3 regions of the Cellulosimicrobium sp. GQ32 genome follow, and region 2 is predicted to be linked to each of the others. Evidence: predicted binding sites of a transcription regulator. Region 2 holds the regulator's gene; each other region holds the start of a gene.
What was found. Region 2 encodes Rex, which represses fermentation and respiration genes when NADH is low (regulators of the CRP and FNR family bind a similar motif). Its sites were predicted from a motif close to CTTGTGAANNNNTTCACAAG; they were not measured.

Region 1: the regulator Rex is predicted to act here: its motif matches at 2,255-2,274, upstream of mqo (malate dehydrogenase (quinone)).
Region 3: the regulator Rex is predicted to act here: its motif matches at 1,973-1,992, upstream of pflB (formate C-acetyltransferase).

The regions. Positions count from the first base shown of each region.
Region 1 is NZ_JCAXEP010000008.1:191,976-198,181, reverse strand. It holds gene AC6CH9_RS14585 (helix-turn-helix domain-containing protein) at 1-74, opposite strand, end outside; gene AC6CH9_RS14580 (hypothetical protein) at 165-563, shown strand; gene mqo (malate dehydrogenase (quinone)) at 720-2,240, opposite strand; gene AC6CH9_RS14570 (maleylpyruvate isomerase family mycothiol-dependent enzyme) at 2,804-3,631, opposite strand; gene AC6CH9_RS14565 (pyridoxine/pyridoxamine 5'-phosphate oxidase) at 3,628-4,317, opposite strand; gene AC6CH9_RS14560 (TetR/AcrR family transcriptional regulator) at 4,314-4,886, opposite strand; gene AC6CH9_RS14555 (MFS transporter) at 5,009-6,206, shown strand, end outside.
Region 2 is NZ_JCAXEP010000001.1:44,948-51,153, forward strand. It holds gene AC6CH9_RS00215 (TlpA family protein disulfide reductase) at 77-709, opposite strand; gene AC6CH9_RS00220 (histidine phosphatase family protein) at 837-1,508, opposite strand; gene AC6CH9_RS00225 (MarR family winged helix-turn-helix transcriptional regulator) at 1,614-2,141, opposite strand; gene AC6CH9_RS00230 (YceI family protein) at 2,313-2,864, shown strand; gene AC6CH9_RS00235 (redox-sensing transcriptional repressor Rex) at 2,971-3,645, opposite strand; gene AC6CH9_RS00240 (glutaredoxin family protein) at 3,704-3,997, opposite strand; gene AC6CH9_RS00245 (HAD family hydrolase) at 4,058-4,939, shown strand; gene AC6CH9_RS00250 (30S ribosomal protein bS22) at 5,462-5,560, opposite strand; gene AC6CH9_RS00255 (acetoin utilization protein AcuC) at 5,782-6,206, opposite strand, start outside.
Region 3 is NZ_JCAXEP010000002.1:458,426-464,631, reverse strand. It holds gene AC6CH9_RS05860 (HAD family hydrolase) at 60-722, shown strand; gene AC6CH9_RS05855 (carboxylate-amine ligase) at 766-1,863, opposite strand; gene pflB (formate C-acetyltransferase) at 2,243-4,555, shown strand; gene pflA (pyruvate formate-lyase-activating protein) at 4,576-5,568, shown strand; gene AC6CH9_RS05840 (GrpB family protein) at 5,701-6,206, shown strand, end outside.

The DNA of each region.
Region 1 (6,206 bases), on a different contig from region 2:
AACACCTCGCACACGACGCCGAACTCGAACGGGGCCAGGCCGTCGCACACGACGGCCGCGACGGAACGCACCATGCACGGCACGCTACGCCCGTGGCGGGATCTTGTCGAGAGGTGTCGGTCCTGCCACTCGTCGCCCTGCACGTGCGACGACAAGGTGGAGGCATGGACATCTTCTGGGGTGTGGTGGTTCTTCTCCTCGTCGTCGGCCCGACGGTCGCGGCGCTCGCGGTGCGGCGCGCGGACCCCGCGCGCCCGTGGTTCCCCGCGGGGTCCGACGGCGCCTGGCCGGGCGCCGACGCCTGGGGCGACCGGTCGGTCCACGGCGAGCGCTGGGACCGCGACGCGCAGCGCCTCGACGCCGACCTGCGGGCCGTGGCCGCCCGCCCGGACGGTCAGCCCGGACCGGTCGACCCGCACGAGGTCGCGACCGAGCTCGTGCTGCGGCGCGTCGTCCCGAACCCCGCCGTGCGGGACGGCGTCCGCGGACTCCCGCCGGCTCCCGCGACGCCTGCCGAGCCGGCACCGTCGCGCGCGGGGCGGCGCGTGCGGCTCCCGCGCTGACCGTCCCGGAGGCCGGCGCAGACCGGTGGGAGCATCCGGCCGCCGACGGGCGGACGAGCACCGGCCTGGCGGGCTCGGCGCCCGGGCGTGGGACGCACGACGGCCCGGACCTCGTGGAGGTCCGGGCCGTCGCGGGGGAGGGGCGTCAGATCGTGGTCAGGCGCGCGAGCCGACGGCGTCGACGTCCGCGCCGCCCGTGAGCTGGTCCAGGCCCTCGAGCTCCTCGGCCTCCCACGGCGCCTGGCCGAGGCTCGGGATCATCGTGGCGAGCTCGGGGCGCCACTTGGTGAAGCGGGCGGGGAAGCAGCGCTCGAGCAGGTCGATCATCGCGGGGACGGCGGTCGACGCGCCCGGGGAGGCGCCGAGCAGGCCCGCGATGGAGCCGTCGCCCGCAGCGATGACCTCCGTGCCGAACTCGAGGACGCCCTTGCCGTCCTTGTCCTTCTTGATCACCTGGACCCGCTGGCCCGCGGTGATGGTCTCCCAGTCCTTCGGGTGCGCCGTCGGCATGAAGCCCTGGAGCGCCGTGAACTTGGTCTCCGGGCTCGCGAGGAGCTGGCCGACCAGGTACTGGGTGAGGTCGAGGTTCTTCAGGCCCGCGCCGACCATCGAGCCGAGGTTGTGCAGGCGCAGCGACGTGAACAGCCCGAGGTACTTGCCCTTCTTGAGGTACTTGGGGCTGAACCCGGCGTACGGGCCGAACATCAGGTACGTCTTGCCCTCGACGACCCGCGTGTCCAGGTGCGGGACGGACATGGGCGGGGAGCCGACGTCGGCCTTGCCGTAGACCTTGGCCTGGTGCTGCGCGACGAGCTCGGGGCTGTCGGTGCGCAGGAACTCGCCGCTGATCGGGAAGCCGCCGTAGCCCTTGGCCTCGGGGATGCCCGCGGCCTGGAGCAGCGGCAGGGCGCCGCCGCCCGCGCCGACGAACACGAACCGGGCCTCGACGGTCGAGCGGCGCTTCGGGGCGTTCCACGAGCGGTCCTTGACCGTCAGGCGCCAGCGGCCGTCCTTCGTCTTCTTGAGGTTCTTCACCTCGTGCTCGAGGAAGAGCTGCGTGCCCTGCGAGACGAGGTAGTCGACGAGCTGCTGGGTGAGGGCACCGAAGTCGACGTCCGTGCCGCTCGTCGCGCGCGTCGCCGCGACCGGCTCGTCGCCGTCGCGCTCCGCGACGAGGAGCGGCGCCCACTCGGCGATCACGGCGGGGTCGTCGCTGAACTCGAGCTCGCTGAACAGCGGGTGCTGGCGCAAGGTCTCGAACCGGCGACGCAGGTAGTCGACGTTCTCCGCGCCGCGCACGAACGTCATGTGCGGCGTGCGGGAGATGAAGCTCGCGGGCCGCGGGAGGGCGCCCGTCGTGAGCAGGTGGTGCCAGAACTCGCGCGACACCTCGAACTGCTCGTTGATCTTCACCGCCTTGGTGATGTCGATCGAGCCGTCTGCCTTCTCCGGCGTGTAGTTCAGCTCGCACAGGGCGGCATGACCCGTCCCGGCGTTGTTCCACGGGTTCGACGACTCCTGCGCCACGGCGTCCAGACGCTCGTAGATGCGCACGGTCCAGGAGGGCTCCAGGACCTTGAGGAGAGCCCCCAGCGTGGCACTCATGATGCCACCGCCGATGAGGGCTACGTCGATCTGGTCTGCGCTGCTTGCGGGGTTGCTCGCTCGACTCGACACGCTCCGATTCTACGCTTGTGAAAGAGTGCACTAGCTGTGCGGTGCGTCACGGGCGTGCGTCACACTTTCGCGGGACGAACGTCCCGAGCGGCACAGGCCGGACGTCTCGCCCCTCGTGGCGCCGCCTTTCCGCGCCGAGGTAGAGCCGTGGTCGCGCGAGGTAGAGCCGTGGTTGCGCGAGATAGAGCCGTGGTTGCGCGAGGTAGAGCCGTGGTCACCCTGCCCGACGGCGTGTGGTCGCCCTGGGTGGTCGGGGTGGGTGGTGGTGCCGCGTCTACCATCCGCGCCGCTCGTTCCTCGCGTCGCTCCCGCCAGGCCCGCCACGACGCGGCACCACCACCCACCCCGCCCTACGTCGTCTTGCTCTGGTCGTTGCTCACCCGGGCTACCGCCCGCGGTGTCGGTTCGTCCGCCTCGTCGCCGCCCGTCGCCTGGGGGTTGCCGCTGGGTCGCGCGGCGGGCCTGAGAACCACCGCCGTTCTCCCTTGGCGGAACAGGGTTCTCTCTCGCGTGAACAGGGCTCCACCTCGGTGCACAGAGCTATCTCTCGCGTGACCAGCGTTCTACCTCGGTGGGGAGTAGGGCGAGGGCCAGGGGCCGATCTGGGGGATCGGTGTGGGTTCGCCGCCGCGGAAGGCGTCGGGCTCGGCGTCGGGGGTGCGGCCCGCGAGCCAGGCTGCGACGTCGGTCAGGCGGCCCCGGACGACGACGCCGTCTCGCGCGTCGATCCCGGGGTCGCTCCCCAGGGGAGTCTCTGTGCGGGGAGCGACCCCGGGTTCGGCGTCAAGGCGGAGGCCGGCCGGGCCCACCCTGAGTCCGGTGGGCTCCGCGGGGAGCTCGACCAGGACGTCGTCCGTGAGCCGGACCCCGAGGAAGTCGAGGAGGTGGAGTCCGAGCGCGCGCGACCAGGTGTCGAGGCCGAGACCGGCATCGAGGTCGACGGCGTGGATGCGGACCTCGCGCCACCATGCGACGAGCGCGTCCACGACGGTCCCGTCGCGGTAGGTGACGCGGGCGCTCCAGCCCGGCGCTCCGGTGGCGGGCCAGGCGGCGTCGAGACGCTCGGCGAGCGACTCGAGCGCGTGCACGTGCTCCGCGACCGACCGGCGCGCGCCGGCCTGGATGCCGGCCTCGCGGCCGGCCGCTCCGCCGTCGTAGACCTCGACGAGCTCGCCGTGGGCGGCCTGCTCCGCCTGGCGGGCCATCGCCTGGCCGATCGCCGTGACGTGCGCGAGCACGTGGCTGCGCGACCAGCCGGGCAGTGCGGACGGGCCCGTGAGGCCGGCGTCGTCGAGGCCACGCGTCACGGACGTGACGGCGTCGAGCGCGGCGCGCGCGTCGCGACGTACCTCCTCGACGTCCGGCGCGGTGGGTGCGGTGGGGTCCGTCACGGCCACAGGAGCTCCTTCGTCCAAGGGAGAGGGGTCGCGGCGCCTGCGTCGGGCGCCGCGGTGTAGCGCAGGCGGACCTGGCCGTCGGGTGAGGAGGCCCAGAACTCGACGCTCGTCGGCTCGAGCGCGTACGCGGTCCAGGCGTCGAGGACGAGGTCGGGCTCGGCGCGGACCCGCGCGAGCGCGGCGTCCCACGCGGTCCGGTAGGCGGCCCGCGACGCGAGCGGGGCACTCTGCGGCCCGGCGAGCGCGGTGGCGCGGGAGAACTCGGAGCGGGCGAGGAAGTCGGCTACGGACGCCTCGTGGCCGAGCGGGACGACCGGCCCGCGCACCCGGACCTGGCGACCGTGCTCCCGCCAGAAGAACGTCAGCGCGGCGTTCGGGTTCTGCGCGAGCGCCACGCCCTTGGGCGAGTCGGCGCGCGTCGCGAAGACCCAGCCGTCGCCGTCGACGTCCTTGAGGATCAGCGTCCGGGCGTCGACCCGGCCGCTCGCATCGGCGGTCGAGAGGGTCGCGGCGTGCGGTGCGGGCAGACCCGCGCCGATCGCGTCCTCGAGCCAGCCGACGAAGAGCGTGCTCGGCTCGTCCGGTGCCGCGTCGACGTCGAGGCCGGGCAGGTCGGTGCCGAGCACGGGCAGCGCACGCAGTCGCTCGCGCAGGGACGGACGGTCGGTGGTGTCGGTCATGCGTCCTCCGGGGTGGTCGGGCCGGGATCGAGCAGCGCGACGAAACCCCGCGCAGCGGCGGTCATCGCGTCAGGGTCGACGAGGGCGCGCGCGAGGACGTACCCGCCCTGCACGATCGCGACGGCGGCGTGCGCGCGGTCGCGGGCCACGTCGTCGGGCAGCCCGTCCTCCGTGAGGACGGTGGCGGCCAGGCTGACGAGACCGCGGAAGTAGGCGCGGACCTCCGCGGCGAGCTCGGCGTCGTCCATGACGGCCTGGTCGCTCACGAGGCGCCCGACCTTGCACCCGGCGAGCGCGGGACGCGGCCGCTCGAGGTAGCGGACCAGGCGCTCGACGGCGGACCCGCCCGCGTCGAGGTCGCGGTGCGCGGCGTCGAGGCCTGCCGTCGTCGTGGCGCGCACGGCGGCCGCGGCGAGGTCGTGCTTGGTGGGGAAGTGGTGGTAGAGGCTGCCCTGGCCCACGCCGCTCGCGGCGAGGACCTGGCGTGGGCTGGTCGCGCCGACGCCCTGGGCCCAGAACAGGTCCTGCGCGGCCGCGACGAGCCGCTCGCGGGCGTCGGTCGTCGTCATGCGGACCACCGTACCTACCTCTAGGTATGGTGTCGAGTCGTCGCTCCGCGGACCACCTCGCGTCACACCTCACCGTCGCGCTCGGTCAGGACGGCATGAGAGTCGAGTCGTACGGTGGGTCGGTGACGGTGCAGCAGCGGGTGCTGGTGGTCGCGGTCCTCGCGTCGTTCGTGTCGTTCCTGGACGGCTCGGTGGTCAACGTCGCGCTGCCCGCGATCTCCGCCGAGCTGACGACCGGGCCGGTCACGGGCCTCGCGCTGCAACAGTGGGTCGTCGACGCCTACATGATCACGCTCGGCGCCCTCATCCTCCTGGCGGGCTCGCTGTCCGACGTCCACGGCCGGCGCCGCATCATGGGGATCGGCCTCGTCGGCTTCGCGGTGACGTCCGTCGCGTGCGCGCTCGCACCCGACGGGCTGTTCCTCGTCGTGGCCCGCGGGCTCCAGGGCGTCGCGGGTGCGCTGCTCGTGCCCAGCTCGCTCGCCATGATCATCTCGACGTTCGACGGCGAGCGGCAGTCCCGCGCGATCGGCTCCTGGACCGCGTGGACGAGCACGGCTTCGCTCGTCGGGCCGCTGCTCGGAGGGATCCTCATCGACACCATCTCGTGGCGCTGGGTGTTCTGGATCAACGTGCTGCCCGTCGCGGTGACGCTGTGGCTGCTGCGCGGGGTGCCGCGGTCCGCCGCGGAGGAGCCGGGTGCCGCGGGTGGCCCAGACGGGCGACGGCGCATCGACGCCGCCGGGGCGACGCTCGCGGCGGTCGGGCTCGCGGGGACCGTGTTCGCGCTCATCGAGCAGGGCCGGTTCGGCTGGGCGAGCCCGGTCGTGTGGGGGCCGTGCGTCGTCGGCGTCGCGTGCCTCGTCGTGTTCGTGTGGTGGGAGCGGCGCGCCCCCGACCCCATGCTCCCGCCACGGCTCTTCCGCGTGCGCAACTTCGCGTGGGGCAACCTCGCGACCGCCGCCATCTACGGCGCGCTGTACTTCGGCGGGTTCGTCGTCACGCTGTTCCTCCAGCAGGTCGGTGGGTACAGCGCGACCGCCGCGGGCCTCGCGCAGCTCCCCGTGACGCTCGTGCTCCTCGCGCTGTCCACGCGGTTCGGGGCGCTCGCTGGCCGGTACGGTCCGCGCCTGTTCATGACCCTCGGGCCGATCATCGGCGGGGCCGGCTACCTCCTCCTGCTCACGACGACCGACGACGCCGTCTACGTCACCCAGGTCCTCCCGGGCCTCGTGCTCTTCGGCCTCGGCCTCGCGATGACCGTCGCTCCCCTCACGTCCGCGATCCTCGGCTCCATCCCCGCGTCCGACGCCGGCATCG
Region 2 (6,206 bases):
CCGACGCTCGTCGCGGCGGCCGCGGGGAGCGCGGCGGCCGGGACGGTGGCGGCGAAGGGCGCGAGGGGGACCACGGTCAGCCGGCCGCCTCGTCCTCGGCGAGCACGTCGTCGACGAGCGCGTTCAGGGTCGAGCCCTCGGCGAGCCCGATGACGCGCGCCGCGACGCGGCCCTCGCGGTCGAGCACGACCGTCGACGGCACGGCCTGGAGCGGCACGGTGCCGGAGAGCGCCGCGACGACCTCCCCGCTGCGGTCGTCGATCGACGGGTAGGGCACCTCGAACCGGCGCTGGAACGCCTGCGCGGCACCCGCCTCGTCGGTCGTGTTGATGCCGAGCACCTGCACGCCGTCGTCGGCGCGGTCGTTCGCGAGCGCCACGAGGTCGGGGGCCTCGGCGCGGCACGGCGCGCACGCCGCGTACCAGGTGTTGAGGACGACGACGTCTCCCAGCCAGGCGCTGGTGTCGACCTGCTCGCCCTCGTAGTCCGTGCCGGTGAGCGCGACGACGTCGCCCCGCTCGCCGGCGTCCCAGGTGCGGACCGAGCCGTCGCCGGAGACGTAGCCCTGCCCGACGACGTCCGTCGTCGCGCCGGAGTCCTGGGCGCACGCCGCGAGGCCGAGCGTCGCGGCGACCACGACGCCCGCGGTCAGCACGCGGCGGACGGGCGGGAGGGCGCGCGGGTCACGCGCGCGCGAGCTGGCGGTCACGGCGTCATCACGGGAGGCACCCTGCCCGGGGTTCCTGGACGCCACCTGAGAGACGTGACCTCCGCCACGCCCGAACGGGACGGTTCGGGCGTCCGGACGGCGACGACGGCGCGAGACATGACCGACGTCACGCCCCCGCGACGGTCGCGGCGCCCGGGAGGAGGTCGGCGACCGGCTCGGAGTAGTGCACGCCGACGAGGCGGTCGTCCTCGAAGTGCAGCGACGTGAGCGACGCGAGCGAGCACTGCCGCTTGCGCGGGTCGTGCCACAGGCGGCGGTTCTCGAAGCTCAGGCGCGTGAGCCACACGGGGAGCTGGTGGCTCACGAGGAGGGCCTCGTGGCCCGCGGCCTTGTCCCGGGCGTCCGCGACCGCGGCTCGCATGCGCGCGACCTGCTCGGTGTACGGCTCACCCCAGGACGGCCGGAACGGGTTCCACAGGAAGCGCCAGTGCTGCGGGTGGCGCAGCGACCCGTCCCCGACGCCGAAGGTCATGCCCTCGAAGTGGTTCGCGGCCTCGATGAGCCGCTCGTCGGTGCCGAGCTCGAGGCCGAACGCCTCGGCGGCAGGCGTGGCCGTCTCCTGGGCACGCTGGAGCGGCGACGCGACGACGACGGCAAGGTCCGCACGAGGGCGCGACGCGCCGTCGGGACCGGGCTCGCCCGCGAGGTGCGCAGCGACGCGGCGGGCCATCTCGTGGCCTCGCTCGGAGAGGTGGTAGCCGGGGATGCGGCCGTAGAGGACGCCGTCGGGGTTGTGGACCTCGCCGTGGCGCAGGAGGTGGACGATGGTGGAGACCATGCGTACCAGTGTCCCGCACTCCGGGGCCCGGACCCGCACCGGCGAACCAGTCGCCCCGAGACGCTCCCGGGACGCGCCTCGGACGACCCCGAGGCGACCGCGGCGTCAGGAGTCGCGGTCCGCCTTGCACGCCTCGGCGACGGCCGCCATCGCCTCGCCGAGCGCACGGAACTGCTCCGGCGTGAGCACGTCGACCATGAACCGACGCACGGCGGCCACGTGCGCCGGGGCGGATGCCACGAGCACACGGTAGCCCTCGGGCGTCATCGCGCAGTTGACCCCACGTCGGTCGCCGGTGCTCGCCGAGCGCTGGACCAGCCCGCGCGCCTCCATGCGCGCCACGGTGTGGGTGACGCGGCTGCGGGAGCGCGCGAGCCCGTCGGCGAGCGCGGACATGCGCAGCGTGTGGTCGGGGCTCTCCGAGAGGCGCACGAGGAGCTCGTACTCGTTGAGCGAGACCTCCGACCGCTCCTCGTGGTCGCGCCCCAGCGACTCGATGAAGCGCACGGTCCCGTCGAGGTAGGCGCGCCACAGGCGCTGCTGCTCGGCGTCGAGCCAGCGAGGCTGCTCGCTCGCGGTCGCGGCGGTGCTTCCGGTCGTCGTCGGCTGGGCGTCGACGTCGTTGCTGGTCATAGGTCCTCGGGCGCTCGCGGACGGGGTCGGTTCGGGGGCGGAACCTCGCGGAACATTCTTCCACCCCACCGGGAATAGACGGATCACCCCCTGCTGTTGATACGCTCGTACGAAGTTGAACCTTCAACCAAGTCCGGTCCCCCGGGACCCACGACCCCCTCAGGAGCACCCATGGCCACGCCGCTGCCCGCCGGACTCAACGCCGGTACCTACGCCCTCGACTCGTCCCACTCGCAGGCGGCCTTCACGGTCCGCCACGCCGGCATCTCCAAGGTGCGCGGCACGCTCGCCATCACGGCCGGCACCATCACCGTGGGCGACGACCTCGAGTCGACCTCCGTGACCGCCGAGCTCGACGCGGCGTCCGTGAGCACGGGCGACGCGAACCGCGACAACCACCTGCGCAGCGCGGACTTCTGGGACGCCGAGAACAAGCCGACGTGGAGCTTCGCGTCGACCAGCATCTCCGGCGACGGCGACGACTACGTCGTGGCGGGCGACCTGACCATCAACGGCGTGACCAAGCCGGTCGAGCTCGAGACCGAGTTCGCGGGCACCGCGACCGACCCGTTCGGCAACGCGCGCGCCGGGTTCGAGGCGACGACCGAGATCTCCCGCAAGGAGTTCGGCCTGACCTGGAACGCCGCGCTCGAGACCGGCGGCGTGCTCGTCGGCGACAAGATCAAGATCGCGCTCGACGTCTCGGCCATCAAGCAGGGCTGACGACCGACTCCCGGGACCCTTCCCGGGACCTTCCCCGGAACACTGCACCCACCGGCAGGGGTGCCGCCCGAGGGGCCGCGTGCACCAGCACGCGGCCCCTCGTCGTTCAGCGGTCCTGGGCCGCCGCGAGCGCGCGGGCCTGGGAGTGGAACGCGAGGATCTGGAGCTCGCTGCCGACGTCCACACCGCGCACGTCGACGTCCGCGGGCACCTGGAGCGCGCGCGGCGCGAAGTTGAGGATCTCCCGCACGCCGGCCGCGACGACGCGGTCCGCCACGGACTGCGCGTGCGCCGCGGGCGTCGCGAGGACCACGATCGACACCTTCTCGCGCGCCACGACCTCCTCGAGCACGTCGACGTGCTCGACGACGAGACCCGCCGCCCGCGTCCCGACGACGTCCGGTGACGCGTCGAGGAGAGCCGCGACGTGGAAGCCGCGCTGCTCGTAGCCCGAGTAGTTCGCGAGCGCGTGCCCCAGGTTGCCGATCCCGACGATCGCGATGCGGTGCTCGTCCACGAGCCCCAGCGCCTCGGTGATGTACTGCGCGAGCGAGTCGACGTCGTAGCCGACGCCGCGCGTGCCGAACGAGCCCAGGAACGACAGGTCCTTGCGGAGCTGCGCCGGACCGACCCCGGAGAGCTCCGCGAGCTCGACCGACGACGTCGTCGCCACTCCCCGCGCCACGAGGTCCCGCAGCGCCCGTAGGTAGGACGGGAGCCGCGCCACCGTCGCGCTCGGGATACCCGGCGCCGTCACCTCACCGACTACCTGCTCAGCCACCCGTCACCCCGTCGTCCTGGGACCGTCCTCGTCGACGGTCGCGCTCCACCGGGAGGAATCATCCCAGGTCCGCGCGCGCCGTCGAAATCCGACCCACCGCGCGAGCGAGCCGACGCGCGTCGACCCGCCAGAACCCCTGCTGGACGCCGCCGACCGTCACGACCGGGACGTACTCGCCGTACTGCTCGCGCAGCGCCGGGTCCGCGCCCGGCGCGTCCACGTCCACCTCGGCCCACGCGACCCCCGCCTCGGCGCACACCGCCTCGACGACCGCGCGCGCGTCGTCGCACAGGTGACACCCCGCGCGGCCGTAGAGGAGGACGGGAGGAGCCGGGGTGTCGGAGGTGCTCACGCCTCCCAGGGTACGAGGGGCCGCCCCCGGACCGGTCCGACGAACGCCTAGAGTGGGGCTATGGCGACGTCTTCCGGTCCGGGCCCCGTCCCGACCCCCGGGTCGACGGACCCCGAGGACGCACCCGCCGCGCGGCGCACCTCGCCCGCCCCCGCGCACCGCACCGCCGCGTTCTTCGACGTCGACAACACGATCATCCGTGGCGCGTCGTCGTTCCACCTCGCCCGCGCCCTGTACCAGCGCGAGTTCTTCTCGACGCTCGACATCGTGCGCTTCGCCGTGCACCAGGCGCGCTACCTCATGTTCGGCGAGAACAAGCAGCAGATCGACCGCATCCGGTCGCGCGCGCTCGCGCTCATCGCGGGGCGCTCCGTCGCCGAGGTCACGGCCATCGGCGAGGAGGTCTACGACACGGTCCTCTCGCTGCGCATCTATCCCGGCACCCGCCGCCTGCTCGACGAGCACCTCGCCGCGGGGCACCAGGTGTGGCTCGTCTCCGCGACCCCGGTCGAGATCGGCGAGCTCATCGCCCGTCGCCTCGGCACGACCGGCGCGCTCGGCACCGTCGCGGAGCACGAGGACGGCTTCTACACGGGGCGCCTCGTCGGCGACATGATGCACGGCCGCGCCAAGGCCGCCGGGGTGCGCGCGCTCGCCGAGCGCGAGGACATCGACCTCGCGGCGTCCTACGCCTACGGCGACTCGCTCAACGACGTCACGATGATGGAGACGGTCGGGCACCCCTGCCCCATCAACCCCGACGCGCGGCTGCGCCGGCACGCGCAGGACGTCGGCTGGCCCATCCGCGAGTTCCGCGGCCGGCGTCGTCGCGTCGCCCGCAGCAGCGTCCGCACCGCGAGCTGGGCGGGCGCCGCCTGGGCCGCGGCCCTCGTCCTGCGCTCGGTCCGCCGCGCCGTCGACCGCCGCATCGCCCGCCTCTGACCACCCCGCTCCCCCGAGCCAGCGCCCTCACCCCAACAAGGGAGAACCCTGGTCACGCGAGGTAGAGGCCTGGTAGTCCGAGGTAGAGCCCTGGTCAGCCGAGGTAGAGGCCTGGCCCGGCGAGGTAGAGGCCTGGTCCGGCGAGGTAGAGGCCTGGTTCTTGTGACCGACGGCGTGGGACTGGGTGGGGTGGACGGGGTCTCACCCGGGTCGTCGCGCGCCTCGGGCCACTGCTCGCGGGCTACCTCCCCCGTACCGCCAGGGTCTGGGGAGGCGCGACCGACCCCGGGAGGCGACCCACCGTCGTCGGGCACGACGGGGGCTCCACGTCAGCCAACCACGGCTCTACCTCGGCCAACCACGGCTCTACCTCGGCCAACCACGGCTCTACCTCGGCCAACCACGGCTCTACCCCGCGCTCCCAGGGGTCGACCTCGGTGACCGCCGGAGACACGTCGAGCCCGGTCCCCTCGGGAGGGGCCGGGCTCGACGGCGGGTCGGCGCGTCAGGACGCGCGCGACGTCACTTCTTGTTACGACGCTGGTGACGCGTCTTGCGAAGCAGCTTGCGGTGCTTCTTCTTGGCCATGCGCTTGCGGCGCTTCTTGATGACGGAGCCCATACGGTCCTCGCAATGCTCGAGCGGCGTGTCGGTCGGCGACCGGTCGACCGGCCGCGTGTGGTCCACGGTTGATCGGGGCGCCCGGCGACCACGAGGGCGCCGCGAGCCGACCAACACGAGAGAAATCCGCCCCCTAGACTACCCGCTCGCGCTCGCGCCCCGGTACGCCGCAGCCCGTGGGTGCCCGCAGCGCTCCCGGGAGGGGCCGCCCGCCACCGACCTCAGTCGAAGTGCGGGTCCAGGCCGAGGAGCGGGAAGACGGCGCGACGCGTGGCCGCGACGGCGCGGTCGACGTCGTCGTCCGGGTCGTAGCCGCTGCTCCAGCGCCGCACGTCGACCGGCGGGCCGAACGCGAGCGGCGCGTCGAACCCCGCGACCTCGGCGACGCGCGCGCGCCACTCCTCCGGCAGCGGCTCGCCTGCCGTCACGGGCCGGTGCACGACCTCCCCCACGACGGCCGACCACACGAGCGGGACGACGCGCGCGATCGCGTACCCGCCGCCGCCGAGCGCGAGCCACCGGCCGTCGGCGAGCTCGTGCGCGAGGTCGTGCACCCACCCGAGGGCGGTGCGCTGCGCGTCGACTGACACGTCGAGGTCGGACAACGGGTCCTCGCCGTGCGCGTCGCACCCGTGCTGGGTGACGA
Region 3 (6,206 bases), on a different contig from region 2:
CGGGGCGCCCGCCGCGGACGTCCGGGCGGCGCCCGGGTCGTCCGCGCTAGGGTCCGGGCGTGATCTGGCTCCTGGACCTCGACAACACGCTCGTCGGCCGCGACGACGCGTTCGCCGCCTGGGCGGCCGACGCCGTCGCGCGCGCCGGACGCGCCGCCTCCGACCTCGCCGCGATCGTCGCCGCCGACCAGGGAGGCTTCGCGGTCAAGACCGACGTGGCGCGCGTGATCGTCGACCGCCTCGGCTGGGACGAGGACCTGCTCGCCGCGGTCGACCGCTTCCGCGCCGGGATCCTCGACCACGTCCGCGCGTACGACGGCGTGCTCGCCCTGCTCGACGCGCTGCGCGCCGACGGCGACGCGGTCGTCGTGGTGACGAACGGGACGTCCGCGCAGCAGCGCGGCAAGCTGGCCCGCTGCGGGATCGAGGCGCACGTCGACGCCGTCGTCGTGTCGGGCGAGGAGGGCGTGGACAAGCCGGACCCGCGGCTCCTGGAGGTCGCGCTCGAACGGGTCGGCGCGGCCGACGCCGACCGTGCGCAGGTCTGGATGGTCGGGGACGCGGCGCACGCCGACGTCGCCGCCGGCCGGGCCGCCGGCACGCGCACCGGCTGGGTCTCCCACGGGCGCGCGTGGACGGGCGGGCCGCTGCCCGACGTCCTGGGGGCGACGGTGCACGACGTCGTCGCCTGCGCCCGGGAGGCGGCGCTCACCGCGCCGTAGTGCGCGCCGGCGCACGGCCGCCGGCTCACCGCCGGGCCGGGCGTCAGGAGTGCGTGACCTCGACGGCCTGCTCGACGACCGCACGCAGGTCGCCGCCGGACGCGGCGTGCCACGCGCGCTGGCGCTGGGCACCGTTCCCGCCCGCCCAGAGGCGCCCGAGGAGCTCCGTCACGGCGTCGAGGTCGCCCGCGTCGACGAGCGCGTCCCGCACGTGCGCGACGAGCAGCCCGACGACGTCGTGCGCCGGAGCGGGGCGCCACGTGAGCGGGGAGACCAGGTCCTCCTCGAGGCCCGAACGCCCGGCGCGCCACGACGCGGTCCGCAGGATCTCGGGGCGCAGCTCCGGAGGCGCGACGCCGTCCGCGGCCTCGCGCGCCGCCGTCTCGACGAGGCCGCGGCTGAGGGCTGCCAGGAGCGTCGCCGTGTCGGGGTCGAGGCACACGTCGGCGACGCGGATCTCGACCGTCGGGTAGCGCGAGGACAGCCGCGCGTCGAAGTAGACCATGTTCTCGTCGAGGATCGTGCCGGTCGCGACGAGCCCGTCGACGGCCGCCCGGTATGCCTCGGGCGTGCCGAACGCCCGGGTCGGGCCCGAGGTGGGCCAGCGGGACCAGACCTGGGACCGGAAGCTCGCGTACCCGCTGTCCTGGCCCTGCCAGAACGGGGAGTTGGTGCTCAGCGCGAGGAGCGTGGAGAGCCACGGCCCGATGCGGTCGAGGACGGCGACGCCCTCGGTGTCGTCCGCGACGGCGACGTGCACGTGGCACCCGCTCGTGAGCTGCTCGCGCGCCGTGAGGCCGAACGCGGCGCGCGCCTCGAGGTAGCGCAGGCGGGACACCGTCGTGCCCTCGAACGGGAGGGGAGACGTCGAGAGCGCGGCGACCCGGGCGCCGACGCGGTCCGCGGCCTCCTGGGCGCGGCGACGGCCCTCGCGGATCTCCGTCGCGAGGTCGTCGAGCTCGCGACGCGGGTGCGTCGCGGTCTCGAGCTGCTCCTCCATGAACTCCGACTCGAGCGAGCCGGTCCCGCCGCCCTTGTCGTCGGTGCCGGACGCCTCGAGGGCCTCCGCGGCCCGGGCTACCGGATGCCCGTCGTCGCCGACGAGCAGGAACTCTTCCTCGACCCCTACGGTGCGCTTCACCCGGGCAGTCTCACACGGAAGCCGGGAGCACGTCGGGCGAGGGTGTGACGCGCGTCCGTGTCGTACGTCACGGGCGCGTGCTGCCGCGGTCGTCGCGGGGTTCCCAGCCCTTGTGAAGGTCATCACAAGGGCTGGTCGCGAGGGGATGTCGATGGGGCGGGAACCGCGAGATATCAACGATCTTGCGGGGTCCCGCCCGGCTCGGGACCTAGGTCCCCGGACACCCCGAAACTCCTCCGCGGGGAGCGTCGTGAACCTAGCCTGGAGGTGGCGAAGGAGCCCGTCGGAACCTCGGTCGAGGGCCTCCACCCGAGGCCTCGCGAGACCGGCGGGTCCGGCCGGCGCGCGGACCCGCGCGTCAGGCACGAGGGAGGTCCAGATGACCAGCGTTTCCGAGGCACCCGGCACGACGAGCGGCGGCCGTGCGGTGGAGAGCAGCGTCGACCCGCAGCACGACACCGCGCACGTCCCCGCGTGGGAGGGCTTCACCGACGGCCCGTGGCGCGACACGGTCGACGTGCGCGACTTCATCCAGCGCAACTACCGCCCGTACACGGGCGACGCGTCGTTCCTCGCCGGCCCCACGGAGCGCACGACGGGCATCTGGAGCACGCTGTCCGCCATGTTCCCGGAGGAGCGGGAGATGGGGATCTACGACGTCGACACCCACACGCCCGCCGGCATCACGGCGCACGCGCCGGGCTACATCGACAAGGCGCACGAGGTGATCGTCGGTCTCCAGACCGACGCCCCGCTCAAGCGCGCGATCATGCCGAACGGCGGCTGGCGCATGGTCGAGGGCGCGCTCCAGACCTACGGCTACGAGGTCGACGAGACCCTGCGCAAGGTCTTCACCGAGTACCGCAAGACGCACAACCAGGGCGTGTTCGACGTCTACCCGCCGAACGTGCGCGCAGCCCGCAGCTCGCACATCATCACGGGCCTGCCCGACGCCTACGGCCGCGGCCGGATCATCGGCGACTACCGCCGCGTCGCGCTCTACGGCGTGGACGCGCTGATCGCCGCGAAGAAGCTCGACAAGCTCGGGCTCGACACGCAGCCCTTCAGCGAGAAGGTCGTGCGCGAGCGCGAGGAGCACGCGGAGCAGATCCGCGCGCTGGGCGAGCTCAAGGAGATGGCCGCCTCGTACGGCTACGACATCTCCGGGCCCGCGACGTCGGCCCGCGAGGCCGTGCAGTGGCTCTACTTCGCCTACCTCGCCGCGGTGAAGGAGCAGAACGGCGCCGCGATGTCGCTCGGCCGCACGTCGACGTTCCTCGACGTGTTCATCGACCGTGACCTCGAGGCCGGCCGCATCACGGAGTCCGAGGCGCAGGAGATCATCGACGACTTCGTCATCAAGCTGCGCATCGTGCGGTTCCTGCGCACGCCCGAGTACGACGCCCTGTTCTCCGGCGACCCGACATGGGTCACCGAGACGATCGGCGGCATGGGCGAGGACGGGCGCCCGCTCGTCACGAAGAACTCGTTCCGGTTCCTCCAGACGCTCTACAACCTCGGCCCGGCACCCGAGCCGAACATGACGGTCTTCTGGAGCCCGGAGCTGCCGCAGGGCTTCAAGGACTACTGCGCGCAGGTCTCGATCGACACCTCGGCCGTGCAGTACGAGTCGGACGAGCTCATCCGCCAGCACTGGGGCGACGACGCGGCGATCGCGTGCTGCGTGTCCCCGATGCGGGTCGGCAAGCAGATGCAGTTCTTCGGCGCTCGCGTGAACCTCGCCAAGACGCTGCTCTACGCGATCAACGGCGGCCGCGACGAGATCTCCGGCAAGCAGGTCTCGCCCGTGGCGGCGCCCGTCGAGGGCGACGTGCTCGACTTCGACGACGTCATGGCGAAGTTCGACGCGACGATGGACTGGCTCGCCGAGACCTACGTCGAGGCGCTCAACTGCATCCACTGGTCGCACGACAAGTACGCGTACGAGCGCATCGAGATGGCGCTGCACGACAAGGACGTGCTGCGGACCATGGCGTGCGGCATCGCGGGCCTGTCCGTCGCGGCGGACTCGCTGTCGGCGATCAAGCACGCGAAGGTCTCCGTCGTCCGCGACGAGCGCGGGATCGTCGTCGACTACGTGACGGAGGGCGAGTACCCGACCTTCGGCAACGACGACGACCGGGCCGACGCGATCGCCGTCGACCTCGTCGAGCGGTTCATGGCGAAGGTGCGCACGCACCCGACCTACCGCGACGCGGTGCCGACGCAGTCGGTGCTGACCATCACGTCGAACGTCGTGTACGGCAAGGCGACGGGCAACACGCCCGACGGTCGTCGCGCCGGCGAGCCGTTCGCCCCCGGCGCCAACCCCATGAACGGGCGCGACACGCACGGCATGCTCGCGTCGGCGTTGTCGGTGGCCAAGCTGCCGTACGACGAGGCGCAGGACGGCATCTCGCTGACCAACACGGTCGTGCCGAGCGGCCTCGGGCGCACCAAGGAGGAGCAGGTCACCAACCTCGCCGGCCTCCTGGACGCCTACATCGGGTCCGAGGGGTACCACATGAACGTCAACGTGCTGAACCGCGAGACGCTCCTGGACGCCATGGACCACCCGGAGAACTACCCGCAGCTGACGATCCGCGTGTCCGGTTACGCGGTGAACTTCGTCCGCCTCACGCGCGAGCAGCAGCTGGACGTGCTCTCGCGCACCTTCCACGGCGCGCTCTGACGAACGCTGAGGAGCCGACCATGACCGTCATCCTTCCCGGCCCCGCCGTCCGCACGTCGCGCGGGTGCGGCGTCGCCGGGGGCACCCTGCCCGACGACGCCACGCGCCTCGACGTGCCGGGCGCCCCGACCTCGGCGGCCGAGCCCGCGGCGTCGGGCACGCCTGTGGGCCACGCCCGCCGGGCGGGCGCGGGCCTGGACGGGCTGACGGTCGTGGACGTGGACCGGGTCGACAAGCTCGCGGCGATGCGCGCGGGCGAGCTCGGCTCGGTCCACTCCTGGGAGCTCGTCACCGCCGTGGACGGGCCGGGGACCCGGCTCACCGTGTTCCTCAACGGGTGCCCGTTGCGGTGCCTGTACTGCCACAACCCCGACACGTTCGCGATGAAGGACGGTCGGCCGGTCACGGCAGACGAGCTCCTGGGGCGGGTCAAGCGCTACCTGCCCGTCTTCCGGGCCACCCACGGCGGGCTCACGCTCTCCGGCGGCGAGGTGCTCATGCAGCCCGCGTTCGCGGCGCGCGTCCTGCGCGGTGCGAAGGCGATGGGCGTGCACACCGCGCTCGACACGTCGGGATTCCTCGGCGCGAACGCGACCGACGCGATGCTCGACGACACCGACCTCGTGCTGCTCGACGTGAAGTCCGGCGACCCGGAGACCTACAAGAGGGTCACGAGCCGCGACCTCGAGCCGACCCTGCGGTTCGGGCGGCGGATCGCCGAGCGCGGGCTCACCGGCCACGCGCCCGAGGTGTGGGTGCGCTTCGTGCTCGTCCCGGGCCTCACCGACGACCCGGACAACGTCGAGAAGGTCGCCGCGTACACGGCGTCGCTCAACGCGATCCGGCCCGGCACGGTGACGCGCGTCGAGGTGCTGCCCTTCCACCAGATGGGCCGCGACAAGTGGGACGCGCTCGGGCGCACGTACGAGCTCGACGACACGCCCGCCCCCTCGGCCGAGCTCACCGAGCGCGTGCGCGACCAGTTCCGCGCCCACGGTTTGACGACGTACTGACCCGACCTGCCGACGAGCGCCCGCTCGCCGAGACATGAGAAGTGGCCCCGGACCGCGAAGATCCCGGGGCCACTTCTCACGTCTCGGCGGGTTCGCGCCCCCCGGGGCGGGGTCGGGTCGTAGGGTGCGCGGGTGCCTGCAGCGACCGTCGACGCCCACGACCCCCGATGGACCGACTGCGGGAGGCGGTGGACCGAGCGCGTCGCCGACGCGTTCGCCGACCTCGCGAGCCCGAACGGCGCGGGCCGGGTCGTCGTCGAGCACGTCGGGTCGACGGCCGTCCCCGGGCTCGCGGCGAAGCCGATCATCGACCTCCAGGTGCGCGTCGCGCCGCTGCCCTCCGAGGCGGAGCTCGACGCCGCGCTCGGGCCGCTCGGGTTCTCGATCGAGCGCGGCGCGCGCCCCGACTCGCCCGGCGTGTACCGGGACGTACCGCGGCCGGGCGCCGACCCCGCCCCGGAGCTCTACGCCAAGCGCCTGCTCACCCGCCCCGGTGGCGAGGGCGATCTGCCCGTCATCCTGCACGTCCGACGCCTCGACTCGCCGTTCGCCGCGTACGTCGTCGCGTTCCGTGACTGGCTGCGTGCCGTCCCCGCCGAGGCCGCGGCGTACGAGGCGACGAAGCGCAGCCTCGCCGC